Regions from separate parts of the Pantoea sp. SGAir0215 genome, predicted to be linked through region 1. Evidence: predicted binding sites of a transcription regulator. Region 1 holds the regulator's gene; the other holds the start of a gene.
The links. The regulator sigma-54, encoded in region 1, starts transcription at its own class of promoters, with help from an activator protein. The targets are predictions, from matches to a motif close to GTTGGCACANNTTTCGCTNT.
Positions count from the first base shown of each region.

Region 2: glnA (glutamate--ammonia ligase) is a predicted target of sigma-54. The motif match lies at 5,782-5,801, and genes of this name have one in related genera.

Region 1 covers NZ_CP028031.1:1,057,711-1,066,319, forward strand. The annotation lists gene mtgA (monofunctional biosynthetic peptidoglycan transglycosylase) at 129-848, shown strand; gene npr (PTS phosphocarrier protein NPr) at 851-1,123, opposite strand; gene rapZ (RNase adapter RapZ) at 1,120-1,974, opposite strand; gene ptsN (PTS IIA-like nitrogen regulatory protein PtsN) at 2,024-2,503, opposite strand; gene hpf (ribosome hibernation promoting factor) at 2,656-2,943, opposite strand; gene rpoN (RNA polymerase factor sigma-54) at 2,962-4,398, opposite strand; gene lptB (LPS export ABC transporter ATP-binding protein) at 4,447-5,172, opposite strand; gene lptA (lipopolysaccharide ABC transporter substrate-binding protein LptA) at 5,178-5,732, opposite strand; gene lptC (LPS export ABC transporter periplasmic protein LptC) at 5,701-6,282, opposite strand; gene kdsC (3-deoxy-manno-octulosonate-8-phosphatase KdsC) at 6,279-6,845, opposite strand; gene kdsD (arabinose-5-phosphate isomerase KdsD) at 6,859-7,845, opposite strand; gene C1N64_RS05030 (calcium/sodium antiporter) at 7,862-8,609, opposite strand, start outside.
Region 2 covers NZ_CP028031.1:560,747-569,355, reverse strand. The annotation lists gene hemN (oxygen-independent coproporphyrinogen III oxidase) at 161-1,534, shown strand; gene glnG (nitrogen regulation protein NR(I)) at 1,571-2,980, opposite strand; gene glnL (nitrogen regulation protein NR(II)) at 2,988-4,037, opposite strand; gene glnA (glutamate--ammonia ligase) at 4,232-5,641, opposite strand; gene typA (ribosome-dependent GTPase TypA) at 6,074-7,897, shown strand; gene yihX (glucose-1-phosphatase) at 8,122-8,609, shown strand, end outside.

The DNA of each region.
Region 1 (8,609 bases):
ATGCATTTTCTTTGCCATATCATAAAGGTGACAGGCCCAGACGGCGAATTTTTCAGGAACGCTTTTTATCATCAGGGGTGATTACACCTGAAATTAATTAAAAAACGACATAATGATGAGACGATTGTATGAGTAAGCATAAAGGGAAGCTTTGGCAGGGTGTAAAGCGCATTGTGCTGCGCATTCTGCTGATTTGGGCAGGGCTGTGGCTGGCAGGTATTTTACTTTTTTCCTTTCTCCCGGTGCCTTTCTCTGCCGTGATGGCTGAACGCCAAATCGGTGCCTGGTTGCGTGGCGATTTCAGCTATGTCTCACATTCGGATTGGGTGGGGACACAGGCGATGTCGCCCTGGATAAGGCTGGCCGTTATCGCGTCGGAAGATCAAAACTTTCCTCACCACTGGGGCTTTGATGTGGCAGCCATTCAGTCTGTACTGGACAGCGATGATAACCGGATGCGCGGTGCGTCAACGCTGTCACAGCAAACGGCTAAAAATCTGTTTTTGTGGGATGGACGTAGCTGGATGCGTAAAGGACTGGAAGCGGGTCTGACGGTCGGCCTGGAAACCGTTTGGACTAAACGCCGGATCTTAACGGTTTACCTGAATATCGCGGAGTTTGGTAAAGGGACCTTTGGTGTTGAGGCGGCGTCCCGGCGTTTTTTCAACAAGCCTGCCAGTCGCTTAACCATGTCAGAAGCGGCGTTACTGGCGGCCGTTTTACCTAACCCGCTGCGCTTTCGTGCCGACGCGCCGTCAGGCTATGTGCGTCAGCGCCAGCAATGGATACTCCGACAGATGCGCCAACTGGGAGGAGAGGGCTTCCTGCAGCGCAATCATCTGGACTGACGTTACTCTTCGTCGAAACCGGCTTCGAAGAGTTCAATGACGGCGGCCAGCGCGTCAGTTTCCTGGGGGCCGCTGGCTTCGATCTCAATATGGCCGCCCTTGGCGGAATCCAGCATCAGCAACGCGATAACGCTGCTGGCTTCGGCTTCTGTGCCGGCCTCGTTGCGTAACAGCACTTCGGCATCGAAACTTTGCACCAGTTCAAACAGCTTCATGGCGGGGCGTGCATGCATGCCCAGCTTGTTTCTGATTTCCACGGTTTGCTTGACGGTCATGATTTACGTTTTTCCAGTGTGCGATGACGGGACTGTACATTTTTACCCCGTGAGCGGAAATAATCAGCGAGCTGTTCTGCAATATACACCGAGCGGTGTTTGCCACCGGTGCAACCAATCGCCACGGTGAGATAGCTGCGGTTGTTCGTTTCCAGCATGGGCAGCCAGAGTTCCAGATAACTGCGTGTCTGATAAATGAAGTTATGGACTTCGGTATGACGATCCAGAAAAGCCGCGACGGGACGATCCAGCCCCGTCATCGGGCGCAGTTTGGGATCCCAGTGTGGATTGGGCAGGAAACGCACGTCAAAGACGTAGTCCGCATCAATGGGAATACCATGTTTGAAGCCAAACGACTCAAACACCATAGTCAGCTCCCGCTCGCGTTTACCCAGTAAGCGGGTACGCAACATCTCAGCCAGTTCATGCACCGACATCTCTGACGTATCAATGATCAAATCGGCACGCGAGCGCAGCGGCTCAAGCAGGTCACTCTCTTCATCAATCGCGCTTTCCAGCGACAGATTTTTGCTGGACAGGGGATGGAGGCGACGCGTATCACTGTAACGGCGAATCAGCGTATTGCGGTCGGCATCAAGAAACAGCAACTGGGGCGAGAATCCGGAAGGCAGATTATTGAGCGCGGTTTCAAAAATTTCAGGCGACTCAGGCATGTTACGCACATCGATACTCACCGCCGCTGAGATATTGCGCTCAACCAGTGATTCTGCCAGCTGAGGCAACAACACGACCGGCAGGTTATCCACGCAGTAAAAACCCATGTCTTCCAGCGCGCGCAGCGCCACTGATTTTCCTGAGCCTGACCGACCGCTGACGATCATCAGCACCATGACCTTCTCTCCCGTTTTAAAGCCGGCTCACGCCGGTAAATCACGCGCTTTATTGCTCTGTTTGTTCTTCGGTAATGATGGCATACAGCTCTTCATCGCTCTGCGCAGCACGCAGACGGCGGCAAACCGTTTTATCCGCCAGCCGTTTGGCTACTAACGACAGTGTATGTAAGTGAGTTTTACACTGGTCCGCGGGCACGAGGAGCGCAAAAAGGAGATCGACAGGCTGATTATCCACGGCATCAAATGCGATGGGTTGCTCAAGGCTGATAAAGACACCGACGGCACGTAACGTATCCTCCTCCAGCTTGCCATGCGGGATGGCAATACCGTTGCCAATACCGGTACTTCCCATGCGCTCGCGGGTCAGTATCGCTTCAAACAGCGTTTGATGCGGCAGGTTGAGCTGCTTAGCGGCCAGTTCACTGATAATTTCCAGCGCCCGTTTTTTGCTTTGGCAGTGTACGCTGCTGCGGGTGCAGTCTGGCGAAAGCACTGTGCTCAGTTCCAGTGTTAAATCATTGTTCATTTTCGTTTCACTTGCGAGTTCACTTAGCCAGTAAACCGGTACGCGGTAATCACGTAGCGGAATCATGGCGCTGGCACAGATGACAAAACGGGGCGGTTAATCCGCCCCATCCTTTCAGCTCTGCGCGCCCGGCGCGCCTGCCAGCGTGAAGGTTAGTGTTTTTTTAACTTGTCTTTATATTTGGTCAGTTGACGGGCCAGCTTGTCAATCAGTCCGTCAATTGCCGCATACATATCTTCCGCTTCCGATGTGGCGTGCAGCTCGCCCCCGTTAACGTGCAATGTGGCATCAGCAACCTGTGTCACCTTCTCAACGTTCAGGACAACATATACCTGGTTGATATGATCAAAGTAGTGTTCCAGTTTGGCAAATTTCGCCGTGACGAATTCACGCAGTGGCTCGGTGATTTCAACATTTTGCCCGGTAAGGTTCAGCTGCATAGGTCTTCCTTCTCTCTGTTAAACCAACTGCTTACGTTGGTTTGAAGGCGGTATGGACAAAGACTCTCGATATTTTGCAACGGTACGACGTGCCACTATGATCCCTTGATCAGATAACATGGAGGTCAGTTTACTGTCACTCAAGGGTTTAGCGGGATTTTCCGCCGAGATTAATTTTTTTACTAGTGCCCGTATCGCAGTAGATGAGGCTTCGCCTCCTCCTTCAGTATTAACATGACTGGAGAAAAAATACTTCAGTTCAAAAATGCCACGCGGGCTGTGAAGATATTTTTGCGTGGTGACGCGGGAAATCGTGGATTCATGCATATCCACCGCCTGGGCAATATCGGCCAGCACCATCGGACGCATAAACTCTTCGCCCTGCTCAAAAAAGGCCTGTTGCTGTTCAACAATGCAGCGTGAGACTTTTAACAGCGTCTCATTGCGACTTTCCAGACTTTTGATCAGCCAGCGCGCCTCCTGCAAATTACTGCGGATAAACTGACTGTCACTGTCATTACGCGCAGCACCGCCCATGGCGGCATAGTGCTGGTTGATTTTAAGCCGCGGCAGACTGTCGGTATTAAGTTCTACCGTCCAGCGCGTCGCAACTTTACGGACCAGCACATCAGGAATAACGTATTCAGGCTCGCCAGTATTGATCGACTGGCCCGGACGTGGATCGAGCGACTGAATCAGCAGCATTGCCTCTTTCAGTACGTCTTCCTTTAAACGCGTGACGCGCATCAGGCTGCGGAAATCATGGTTGGCCAGCAGATCAAGATGATGGCTGACGATCAGGCGGGCTTCAGAGAGCGTTGGCGTTTCAGGCGCATACTGCGACAACTGTACCAGCAGGCAATCACGCAAATCACGTGCACCTACGCCGATCGGATCAAAATGTTGAATGCGCTTTAAAACGGCCTCAACTTCGTCCATTTCCAGCTCATCATCGCCGATACTGTCGAGAATGTCTTCAAGCGAAACGGTAAGATAACCCGTATCGTCAATGGCATCGACGATAGACGTCGCGATCGCCCGATCGGTATCGCTAAACGGCGTCAGCTCAACCTGCCACATCAGATAATCTTGCAGCGACTGGGTGGTTTCGCCCTGGTAGATGGGCAGTTCGTCATCCTGATAGTCCGTACCGGTTCCTGATGGCGTTCCCGCGGTATAGATTTCATCCCAGGTCGCGTCGAGCGGCAGCTCTTCGGGCATATCCTTTTGTTCCAGCGCTTCACGCGTATCAAGTCCCGCTTCGCCTTCCTGATACTCTTTTGCGTCTATTTCTTCATGCTGTTCAGTCTGTTCAAGCAGGGGATTACTTTCCAGGGCCAGCTGTAGCTCTTGCTGAAGTTCAAGCGTAGAAAGCTGCAACAGACGTATCGCCTGTTGCAGTTGTGGGGTCATCGCCAGTTGCTGGCTGAGCCGGAGTTGTAAACCTTGCTTCATAGACAGGATGAATATTCCCGGGTAACCATCAGTATTAACGACACCTTATCAGAGTCTGAACTCTTCACCCAAATAAACACGTTTAACCTGCTCATCTGCAAGGACTTCATTCGGCGTACCGTGAGCAATCAGGTTGCCCTGGCTGACAATATAGGCCCGTTCACAGACCGCCAGCGTTTCACGCACGTTGTGGTCAGTGATTAACACGCCAAGCCCACTGTCGCGCAGATGTTCAATAATCTTTTTGATATCAATAACGGAAATCGGGTCAACACCGGCAAAAGGCTCATCCAGCAGAATGAATTTGGGATTTGCGGCCAGCGCACGGGCAATTTCCACACGGCGACGTTCACCGCCCGACAGTGACTGTCCCATATTGTCGCGCAGATGTGCAATATGGAACTCATCCATGAGCTCATTCGCCCGATCCTGTCGCTGTTCTTCGGTTAAATCATCACGAATTTGCAGCACGGCCATCAGGTTGTCGTAAACGCTCAGACGCCGGAAGATTGACGCTTCCTGGGGCAGGTAGCCGATACCGCGACGCGCACGCGCGTGGAGCGGCAGAATACTGATGTCTTCATCGTCGATGACAATGCGGCCCGCATCGCGCGGAACAATCCCGACCACCATATAGAAGGTGGTGGTTTTACCGGCACCGTTTGGGCCGAGCAGGCCGACGATTTCACCGGATTTTACCTGCAGACTGACGTCTTCAACCACGCGACGGCCTTTGTACGCCTTCGCCAGGTTCTCTGCGATTAATGTGGCCATAGTGATCAGTTACTCTTTTTTTCGCTATTGGTTGACGCGGGCTTGTCCTGCAACTGCGACGGCACCAGAACTGTGGTCACGCGCTTGCTCTGGCCCTGGCTGTAAGCCTGCATTTTTTGCTCTTTGACCAGGTAAGTAATGCGGTCGCCTTTAATATTGCTGTCCAACTGCTCAATGTACGCATTGCCCGTCAGCTCAACAAAGTCATTAGCAAGCTCGTAATGCAGTTTGGACGCGTGTCCCTGTACCGGTTTACCGTTGTCCTGCATCTGATAGAAGGTCGCCGGATTGCCGTAGGCATCAACGATAGTTTTTTTGCTGTCGCCGCCCGGACGGGTCACCACGACTTTATCTGCCGTAATCTTGATCGACCCCTGAGTTACGACCACATTACCGGTAAAGGTCGCGACGTTGCCTTGCAGGTCCAGCGACTGATTTTCAGAGTCGATATTAACGGGTTTGTCCGAGTCACCGGTCAGCGCCAGCGCCGGCAGGCTGGCTGCAAGCAGCAGGCTGGCCAGTAAAAACTTAATGCTGTTTTTGTTCATTTTGAATTTCATAAGAGGTTTTGACCTTTTCGAGTAACTCGGCTTGCTTTGTCCGTAAATTTCCACGCATTTTCATGCCGGTAGAGTTAAAACTGCGGCCATATAACGTCACCTGATCGTCCGAGGCGACGTCCTGAGTGACAAGATTGACCTGAGCGTTATCCGTTTTGATGCGCTCCAGTTCAGAATCTGGCGCCAGCGCATTCAGCTCAACATGACCATATAAATACAGCATACGATCTTTAGTGAGCTTTGCTTTATCTGAACGTACCGTCCAGGTCGGCATTTTATTCTCGTCGTAGGTTGTCATGACCGGATTATCAAACCAGCTGGTTCCCGTATTTTCGAAATACGTAACTTTGTCCGAGATCAGCTTATAAGCCAGGCCACCCTGAGGGTTGTAAACTACGGTATGCGAATTGGCACTGGTGTAGGTTGGCGTTTGATCATTATTCATTACCGGTGCGCCATCGTCGCTGTCCCGGTTAGTGAAATTCCAGCCAATGAGCACCAGCGCAATCAAGGCCAGCCCCAACGTTATCCAACGCCTGCTTTTACTCATACTGATTGCCCTTTGGCATCCTCAAATTTATTTTGCGCCATCAAAATGAGATCGCACAGTTCACGCACTGCGCCGCGCCCACCGGCAATACGTGTGACGTAACGCGCTCGCGCTAACAGCAGCGGGTGCGCATCGGCCACCGCTACGCTGAGCCCTACTTTTGCCATAACTGGCCAGTCGATCAGATCGTCACCAATATAAGCCACCTGCTCGTCAGAGAGCGACAGTGTATCCAGAAGTTCGCGATAGGCCAAAAGCTTATCTGATTGCCCCTGATAAAGATGGCGAATCCCCAGCGTTTTGCAGCGGTCTTCCAGTAACCGGGCCGTGCGGCCGGTAATAATAGCCACTTCAATGTCCGAGGTCAGCAGGCAACGAATGCCGTAACCGTCGCGCACATTAAAGGTTTTCAGTTCTTCTCCACTGTTACCCATGTAGATCAGGCCATCAGACATCACGCCGTCCACATCGCAAATCAGCAGGCGAATGTGCCCGGCACGGGCCATAATGTCGGCACTGACCGGGCCGTAACATGTTTCTATAGCGGCAATCTCAGACTGCATTGTGTCTTCCTGTTTACACTACGCCTGCGCGCAGCATGTCATGCATATGTACCACACCCAGCAGATGGTCGTCATCGGCTACCAGCAGGGAGGTAATGTTTTTGGTTTGCATTAAATTCAGCGCATCGACGGCCAGCACGTTCGGACGTACGCGGATGCCGCCACGCGTCATGACTTCTGCAATGGTCGCTTTTTGAAAATCGATGCCCATGTCAAAGATGCGGCGCAGGTCACCATCGGTAAAAACGCCTTCAATCTTCATCAAATCGTCAACAATCACGGTCAGGCCCAGATTTTTACGGGTTATCTCCAGCAACGCATCCCGCAATGATGCATCCCGCGTGACGTGCGGTAACTCATCACCGCTGTGCATGATGTCGCTTACGTGCAGCAGCAGTTTACGGCCCAGCGCACCGCCCGGATGCGACAGCGCGAAATCTTCAGGCGTGAAGCCGCGTGCCTCCAGCAGGGAGACAGCCAGTGCATCGCCCATCACCAAAGCTGCGGTGGTACTGGTCGTAGGTGCCAGGCCCATCGGACAGGCTTCCTGCGGCACCTTGACGCAAAGATGAATATCGGCGGCCCGAGCCATGGCGCTTTCAGGTCGACTGGTCAGACAGATCAGTTTAATCTGCTGGCGTTTCACCACCGGAATCAGCGCCAGAATCTCGCTGGATTCGCCGCTATTGGAAATGGCAAGCACCACGTCGTCTTTACCCACCATTCCCAGGTCGCCGTGGCTGGCTTCCGCTGGATGCACAAAGAAAGCCGGCGTGCCGGTGCTGGCAAAAGTCGCCGCCATTTTTTTACCAATATGACCTGACTTGCCCATGCCCATAACCACCACTTTGCCCTTACAGGCATAAATCATGGCGCAGGCGTCGGAGAAGGCCTCGTTGATATACTGGTCAAGCTGCTCAAGGCCTTCGCGCTCAATGCGCAGAACCGTTTTACCGGCTCGCTGAAAATCAAACTCTACCGTTGGTTGCTGATGTGACATGGCAAATCTGTCCTTTTTAGCCGCCCATAAACGCTGGCTGTAGCCACAGCAACGTTACCCAGACGAAGAAACCACAGAGTAAAAGCGTCCCCGCCGTACGGCCAATGCGGCGGTGACGCAACAGACAAAGCATGGCGAACAGTACGCTTACGCCAAGCATTATCCAGTAATCGCGTGCAAAAGCGTGATAATCGACGCTGCCGGGGTGAATCAGTGCCGGCAGGCCCAACACGATAGCGAGGTTATAAATATTGGCCCCAATCAGGTTGCCAATCGCAATATCATCTTCGCCTTTCAACGCACCGGCGATGACCGTGGCCAGCTCCGGCAGACTGGTGCCGACGGCGATAAGCGTCAGCCCCATAACCAGTTCACTCACGCCAAAGTAGTCGGCAAAGACCGTCGCATTATCAATCACCATGTGTGTCGACATGGGCAGGATAATCAGGGCGACAGCCAGCCAGAGAAAGGCCACGGTGTTACCCGTCTCTTCGCGTGGCAGCTCAGCCAGTTGTTCACGCGTCAGCGTATCGTTATTGTCATTTTCTGCTTTACGCGCGATGCGAATAGTCACAATCAGATAAATCGCGGCGATGGCAATCAGGGCGATACCGTCCAGTCGACTAAGATAGTTATCAAACAGCGTAATACCGCTCAGTAATGAGACCAGCACCATCAGCGGCAGTTCACGGCGAATTAAGTTGGAATGGATACTGAGCGGATGCAACAGCGCCGCGCCGCCGAGAATCAAAAGTATATTGGTG
Region 2 (8,609 bases), 500 kb from region 1:
TTTTCGTGCTTTTGATGACATGTTATCTCCTGTGGTTATTGTTTAAACTACAACGACTGTCGCGTCTGAAGCAGCGTTTACGGCGGGTTTCCTCCCGCACTCCTCTCTTTCCTTCTGCATCGCGGCCTTTCCCACAGCGAGGTAAACGGAAGGAGTCAGCATGTCAGCGACACAAATCGACTGGGACCAGGCATTAATTGAAAAATACAATGCGGCGGGTCCGCGCTATACCTCTTATCCCACCGCGCTAGCGTTCAGCGAGACCTTTACAGACGCTGATTTTCACCGTGCCACTGAACGTTATCCGCAACGCGCGCTGTCGCTCTATGTTCATATCCCGTTCTGTCATCGCCTGTGCTATTTCTGTGGCTGCAATAAGGTTGTCACGCGTCACTTACATAAAGCCGACCGCTATCTGAACGCGCTGGAACGGGAGATTGTCGCCCGCGCGCCACTGTTTCGTGATCGTCGCGTCACTCAACTGCACTGGGGCGGCGGCACGCCAACATTTTTGAATAAGCAGCAGGTTAGCCGGCTGGTGGCGCTGCTGAAACAGCATTTCACCTTCGAGGATGACGCGGAGATGTCGATCGAGGTCGATCCGCGTGAAATTGAACTGGAGATGATCGATCATCTCCGGACGTGCGGTTTTAATCGCCTGAGCATGGGCGTACAGGACTTTAACAAGGCGGTGCAGGAACGAGTTAATCGGGTGCAGGATGAGGACGTGATTTTTGCCCTGATGGCACGGGCACGTGAGCAGGGGTTTCGTTCAACCAGCATCGACCTGATTTACGGTCTGCCGCTGCAAACGCCGGAAAGCTTTGCTTTTACACTGCAGCGGGTTATCGCGCTGGATCCCGATCGGCTGAGCGTTTTTAACTATGCGCATCTTCCGTCACTCTTTGCCGCACAGCGAAAAATTAAAGAAAATGAACTGCCCTCGGCGCAACAGAAGCTGGCCATCCTGCAGCAGAGCATTACAACGCTGACCCGGCATGGCTACCAGTTCATCGGTATGGACCACTTTGCTAAACCGCAGGACGAGCTGGCGGTGGCTCAGCGCGAGGGGAACCTGCACCGCAATTTTCAGGGTTATACCACCCAGGGCGACTGCGATTTACTCGGTCTGGGCGTCTCCGCCATTAGCATGATCGGCGACCGCTACGCGCAAAACCAGAAAAGCCTGAATGACTGGTACAGCCAGGTTGAAAAACAGGGCCATGCCTTGTGGCGGGGATTCACGCTCAGTCAGGACGATTGCCTGCGCCGCGATGTGATCAAAACGCTTATCTGCAACTTTGCGCTCGATTTCAGCGCGACAGAAACGCAGTGGAATATCACCTTCGACAGCTATTTTGCCGAAGAGCTGGCGCGGTTAAAACCGCTGATTGCGGATGGGCTGGTGGTGCAAAACGCGACAGGCCTGAAAGTGACAGGAACAGGACGACTGCTGATTCGCCATATTTGTATGTGTTTTGATGCTTATCTGCGACAAAAGACGCAAACACAGCCCTATTCGCGTGTGATTTAACCGCCGGAACAGCACAGGCTGTTCCGGCGGAATCGCTTATTCCATGCCCAGCTCTTTCAGCTTACGCGTCAGCGTATTCCTTCCCCAACCCAGCAAACGCGCGGCTTCCTGTTTGTGACCCTGCGTGTGGCGCAGTGCAGTCGTCAGAAGCGTGCGTTCCATTTCCGGCTGTGCTTCTGACAGCAGGTTTTGATGACCGGAACGCAAGGCACGATCGGCCCATTGTGCCAGCAGGGTTGCCCAGCTGTCGGGAAGCGACTGCGTGGGGCTTTCCGGCGTACTGGATTCGAATAGCTCCGGTGGTAAATCCTGAATCAGCACTTCCTGACCGGCGGCCATCACCGTTAACCAACGGCAGGTATTCTCCAGCTGACGCACGTTACCCGACCAGTGCAAACGGGTCAGCGCGGTCTCGGTCTCCGCATGCAGGATCTTGGCTTCCACACCAAGCTCGCGTGCGGCCACCTGCAGGAAATAACGGGCCAGACGGGGGATATCTTCACGACGCTCACGCAGCGGCGGCAAATGCACGCGGATGACATTCAGGCGGTGAAACAAGTCTTCACGGAACTTGCCTTCCTGTACCCGCAGTTCAAGGTTCTGGTGCGTAGCGGCAATGATGCGCACGTCCACTTTGACCGGTGCATAGCCACCGACGCGGTAAAACTGCCCGTCTGCCAGTACGCGCAGCAGGCGCGTCTGAACATCCAGCGGCATATCACCAATTTCATCTAAAAACAGCGTCCCGCCGTCGGCCTGTTCAAAACGTCCCTGACGAATCTGATTCGCACCGGTAAAGGCCCCTTTTTCATGGCCAAACAGTTCCGACTCAATTAAATCCTTAGGGATCGCCGCCATGTTGAGGGCAATAAACGGCGCTTTACTGCGAGGACTGTGGCGGTGCAGTGCGTGCGCTACCAACTCTTTACCTGTACCCGATTCCCCGTTGATCAGCACGCTAATCGACGAACGGGAGAGACGGCCGATAATACGGAACACGTCCTGCATGGCGGGCGCTTCACCGATAATATCGGTGGTGGGGCCGCTTACCGGTTGATTACGTGGCTGCTGTTGCTCCTGATAGTGACTGATGGCACGTTCAACCAGCGCGACCGCTTCGTCGATATCGAACGGTTTGGGCAGGTAATCGAACGCGCCTTGCTGATAGGCGCTTACCGCGGCATCCAGGTCGGAATGCGCTGTCATGATGATAACCGGAAGCATGGGATGGCGCTGTTTGATTTGTTTTAGCAGAGCCAGCCCGTCCATACCCGGCATACGGATATCAGACAATAAAACGTCCGGGGTTTTTGTTGCGAGTGCATTGAGCACGTCGTTCGCGCTGTCAAAAGTGGCACAGCTTAAACCGGCTCCAGTGAGCGCGCGTTCAAGCACCCAGCGGATGGAGCTATCGTCATCGACGATCCAGACTATCCCTCGTTGCATAGAAACCTCACTGGCGAATAGGCAGGTAAACCGAAAACTCGGTATGACCCGGCCAACTGTTGAACTCAATTTTTCCCGAATGCTGATCAATCAGGCTACGGGCAATAGAAAGGCCTAAGCCGGTACCGCCTTCCCGTCCGCTTACCATTGGATAGAACAGCGTATCCTGTAGCTGGGCTGGAATACCGGGGCCGTCATCTTCGATATCAATGCGGGCAACCAGACGATAACGTGTGCCATGCAGTGTTAACTGGAAGGCTGTACGGGTTCGAATCACGATTGTGCCGCCGTCTTCGCCTAACGCCTGCAGCGCATTGCGCACGACGTTCAGCAATACCTGCTCAATCTGATCGGGATCGTGCGGTAATTCCGGCAGGCTGGGATCGTAATCGCGAACCAGCGATACATTTTCTGGCAACTCCATCGAAACCAGGTTAACGACACGTTCCGCTACCTGATGAATACTCTGGGTAATATGCATACCGGGCTGTTGCGGCCCCAGTAAGCGATCGACCAGATTTCGCAGGCGATCTGCCTGTTCAATAATGACTTTGGTATATTCATTCAGGGCAGGGTCCGGCAGGGCGCGTGACAAAAGCTGCGCCGCGCCGCGCAATCCACCTAGCGGATTTTTAATCTCATGGGCCAGCCCGCGGACCAGATCGCGTGCGGCCACCTGCTGAGCATGCTGCAGCTGTTCCTGACTCAGGCGACGCTGATTATCCATCGGTGCCATTTCCAGCAGAATCAACCCATCAGGCAGGCGCTGTGCCGTGAGCGACATAATGTGCGCCCGGCCATCCACGACCAGAGTAACTTCGCTGTCAGTAAAGCCCTGGCCCGCCTCAAGACTCTCGCGCATGACCTCGACATTCAGCGAAAAGTAGCCGGTTAATTCAGGTAACGGCGTGCCGAACAATTTACGTGAGCTTTGCGCCAGTAATTGCTGTGCCGCCGGGTTGGCATAATGGATCGCCAAATCGGTATCCACCAACAAAATACTGTTGATTAAGGTATTGAGAATCTGCCCGGCGTCGGGCAGGGAGGCAGTTGCCATACAGCGTTCCTCTGCACTAATTTAGTGCATTGTAGTCTTTAAGCCGGAATTAAAGCGAATGAACGATGAATTCGCGGAGAAAAAAGCCCATCCGAAGATGGGCTAAAGTTTCCACGGCAACAAAAAAACGTTTCAGGTTAAGCGTGCCGCAATTGCAATCTTTCAATGCGGCACCCATTTTGCTGACTCTGAAATTAGACGCTGTAGTACAGTTCGAACTCAACCGGATGTGGCGTCATGCGCACACGGTCGTTCTCTGATTTACGCAGCTCGATGTAAGCATCGATCGCGTCGTCAGTGAAGACGCCGCCACGGGTCAGGAACTCGCGGTCTTCGTTCAGTGCATTCAGCGCTTCTTCCAGTGAACCTGCAACTTTTGGAATCTCAGCTTCTTCTTCCGGTGGCAGGTCATACAGGTTTTTATCCATCGCATCACCAGGATGGATTTTGTTGATGATGCCATCCAGGCCAGCCATCAGCAGTGCAGTAAACGCCAGGTACGGGTTAGCCGCTGGGTCCGGGAAGCGCGCTTCAATACGACGTGCTTTCGGGCTGGCAACAACCGGGATACGGATTGATGCAGAACGGTTACGGGCAGAGTAAGCCAGCATAACCGGTGCTTCATAACCCGGAACCAGACGCTTGTAAGAGTTGGTGGTTGGGTTGGCCAGGGCGTTGATTGCTTTTGCGTGCTTGATGATACCGCCGATGTAGAACAGCGCGGTTTCAGACAGGCCGCCGTATTTGTCACCAGAGAACAGGTTTTGTCCGCCTTTAGACAGAGACATGTGGCAGTGCATACCTGAACCGTTGTCACCAAACATTGGCTTCGGCATAAAGGTTGCCGTTTTGCCGTAAGCATGCGCCACGTTGTGCACAACATATTTGTAGATCTGAATTTCGTCAGCTTTTTTGGTCATGGTATTGAAGCGGGTTGCCACTTCGTTCTGACCCGCTGTCGCAACTTCGTGGTGATGAGCTTCAACAACCAGACCCATTTGCTCCATTGTCAGACACATAGCAGAACGGATGTCCTGTGATGAATCGACCGGTGGAACCGGGAAGTAGCCGCCTTTCAGACCTGGACGGTGACCTTTGTTACCGCCTTCGTATTCTTTGCCGGTGTTCCAGGCCGCTTCGATATCATCGATAGCGACGTGTGAACCAGAGGTTGACGAACCAAAACGGATATCGTCGAACAGGAAGAATTCTGGCTCGGGTCCAAACAGAACGGTATCAGCGATGCCTGAAGAACGCAGATAGTCTTCAGCGCGCTTTGCGATAGAGCGTGGATCGCGGTCATAGCCTTGCATGGTGCCAGGCTCAAGGATGTCACAGCGAATGATCAGTGTTGAATCTTCAAAGAACGGATCCATAACTGCCGTGGTTGCATCCGGCATCAGTACCATGTCTGATTCGTTAATGCCTTTCCAGCCGCCGATGGAAGAGCCATCGAACATTTTGCCTTCTTCGAAGAAGTCAGCGTTAACCTGGTGAGCCGGAATAGTAACGTGCTGTTCTTTACCTTTGGTATCGGTAAAACGCAGGTCAACAAACTTAACTTCGTGCTCGTTCATCATCGAGAGAACGTGTTCAGCGGACATACTCAACTCTCCTGGAAATGGTCATTGTCTACATGGTGAGAACCGGGTGAGGAAATGTGCGACATGTGTCAGCCATACCTCAGTCTGATCCCGACCAGCTCTGCAACCGTTGTCTTACGTCGTTTTCATCTGGATAATACAAAGCGAATTCTGTGCCAACTTTATTTCTTTGCACAAAATCGCGCTGTCATGCACCTTTTTGTCATAAAAGACGTGCACCATGATAGTTGCACTGCACTTTTTATGTGCATTGGCGTTGAAAATGAGCACCATTGTGGTGCAAAACATCATTGCAGTGCAATTTTTGCACGGCTATTAGTGCGATTTTGCGACAATGCAATAAACTTTCAGTGAAAAGTGTGATCGTGTTCAGTCTCCCGCTTAATCCGTGTACAATACCGCGTTATTTCTAATGCCTGAGGCAAAAAAGCTGTGATCGAAAATTTGCGTAACATCGCCATCATCGCGCACGTTGACCATGGAAAGACCACCCTGGTTGATAAACTGCTGCAACAGTCTGGTACTTTTGATGCCCGTACTGAAGCCACCGAGCGCGTGATGGACTCCAATGATTTGGAGAAAGAGCGTGGGATTACCATCCTCGCAAAAAATACCGCCATTAAATGGAACGACTACCGTATCAACATCGTTGATACCCCAGGACACGCCGACTTCGGTGGTGAAGTTGAACGCGTAATGTCTATGGTGGATTCGGTACTGTTGGTTGTAGATGCGATGGATGGCCCTATGCCGCAAACCCGCTTCGTTACCAAAAAAGCGTTCGCGCATGGTTTGAAGCCGATTGTGGTTATCAACAAAGTTGACCGCCCTGGCGCACGTCCTGACTGGGTTGTTGATCAGGTGTTTGACCTGTTCGTTAACCTGGATGCAACGGACGAGCAGCTCGATTTCCCTATCATTTTCGCCTCTGCGCTGAATGGTATTGCCGGTCTGGATCACACCGACATGGCTGACGATATGACCCCGCTGTATCAGGCAATCGTTGACCACGTTTCACCTCCACAGGTTGAAGTCGAAGCGCCGCTGCAGATGCAAATCTCTCAGCTGGACTACAACAACTATCTGGGCGTGATCGGTATCGGCCGCATCAAGCGCGGTAAAGTGAAGCCTAACCAGCAAGTCACCATCGTAGACAGCGAAGGCAAAACCCGTAACGGTAAAGTGGGTAAAGTGCTGACTCACCTGGGGCTGGAGCGTATTGACAGCGACCTGGCAGAAGCGGGCGACATCATTGCGATCACCGGTCTGGGTGAACTGAACATTTCTGACACCATTTGCGATCCGCAGAATGTGCAGGCGCTGCCAGCCCTGAGCGTGGATGAGCCAACGGTAACCATGTTCTTCAACGTCAACACCTCACCGTTCTGCGGTAAAGAAGGTAAGTACGTGACCTCACGTCAGATCCTTGAGCGTCTGAACAAAGAACTGGTTCACAACGTGGCACTGCGTGTGGAAGAGACCGAAGATGCTGACGCGTTCCGCGTATCGGGCCGTGGTGAGCTGCATCTGTCTGTACTGATCGAGAACATGCGTCGTGAAGGTTTCGAACTGGCGGTATCCCGTCCGAAAGTTATCTTCCGCGAATTCGAAGGCCGTAAACAAGAGCCATTCGAGAACGTGACGCTGGATATCGAAGAAACGCATCAGGGTTCCGTTATGCAGGCCATGGGCGAGCGTAAAGGCGACCTGAAAAATATGGATCCAGATGGCAAAGGCCGCGTACGTCTTGACTACGTCATCCCAAGCCGTGGTCTGATCGGTTTCCGTAACGAATTTATGACCATGACATCAGGTACGGGTCTGCTGTACTCCACCTTCAGCCACTACGACGATATTCGTCCGGGCGAAGTGGGTCAGCGTCAGAACGGCGTTCTGATCTCTAACGGCCAGGGTAAAGCGGTAGCGTTCGCCCTGTTCGGTCTGCAGGATCGCGGTAAGCTGTTCCTGGGCCATGGCGCGGAAGTTTATGAAGGCCAGATCATCGGTATTCACAGCCGTTCTAACGACCTGACCGTGAACTGCCTGACCGGTAAGAAACTGACTAACATGCGTGCTTCCGGTACTGACGAAGCCACCACACTGGTTCCACCGCAGAAAATGACGCTGGAACAGGCAATCGAGTTCATTGATGATGACGAACTGGTCGAAGTTACGCCTCTGTCAGTGCGTATCCGTAAACGTCACCTGACTGAGAACGACCGTAAGCGTGCTTCACGCGGCGGTAAAGACGCCTAATCGCGTAATAATAACGCCCCGTTTTAACGGGGCTTTTTTTGTCCGGGGTTTTTACCAGTTCAGTTAAATCCAGTCTAAACCAGCCTGTAACTTCTTCTTTGTCCCCTTCCCACTTTGTCCTGTCGTACCTTAATTTAAAGTGTGTAATTTTCTCGTCCGGGCCGCCTGTTCAGGCCGCACTTTTACCGCTAGAGTGAATGATCCAGGGAACCAAAGGAGGCACCATGCTGTATATCTTTGATTTGGGCAATGTGATTATCGATATCGACTTTAACCGCGTGTTGGGCGTCTGGAGTGACCTCAGCCGCGTACCGCTGGCATCGCTTCAAAGTCATTTTCAAATGGATGCGGCTTTTGAGCAGCATGAGCGCGGTGAAATCAGCGATGAAGCCTTTGCAGAAGCCTTATGTGAAAAACTGGAGATTGCGCTGAGCTATGAACAGTTTGCTGCGGGCTGGCAGGCTATCTTTGTGGGGGTGCGTCCGGATACGCTGGCGCTGATGAATCAGCTACGCCAGGCGGGACATCGGGTGGTGATATTGTCGAATACCAATGCACTGCATTGCACCTTCTGGCCGACCCAGTATCCTGATGTGCAGCAGGCGGCTGACAAGATTTATCTGTCCCAGGAACTGGGCATGCGTAAACCTGAAGCCCGCATTTATCAGCACGTACTGGATGCGGAAGGATTCAGTGCCGATCAGGCCGTCTT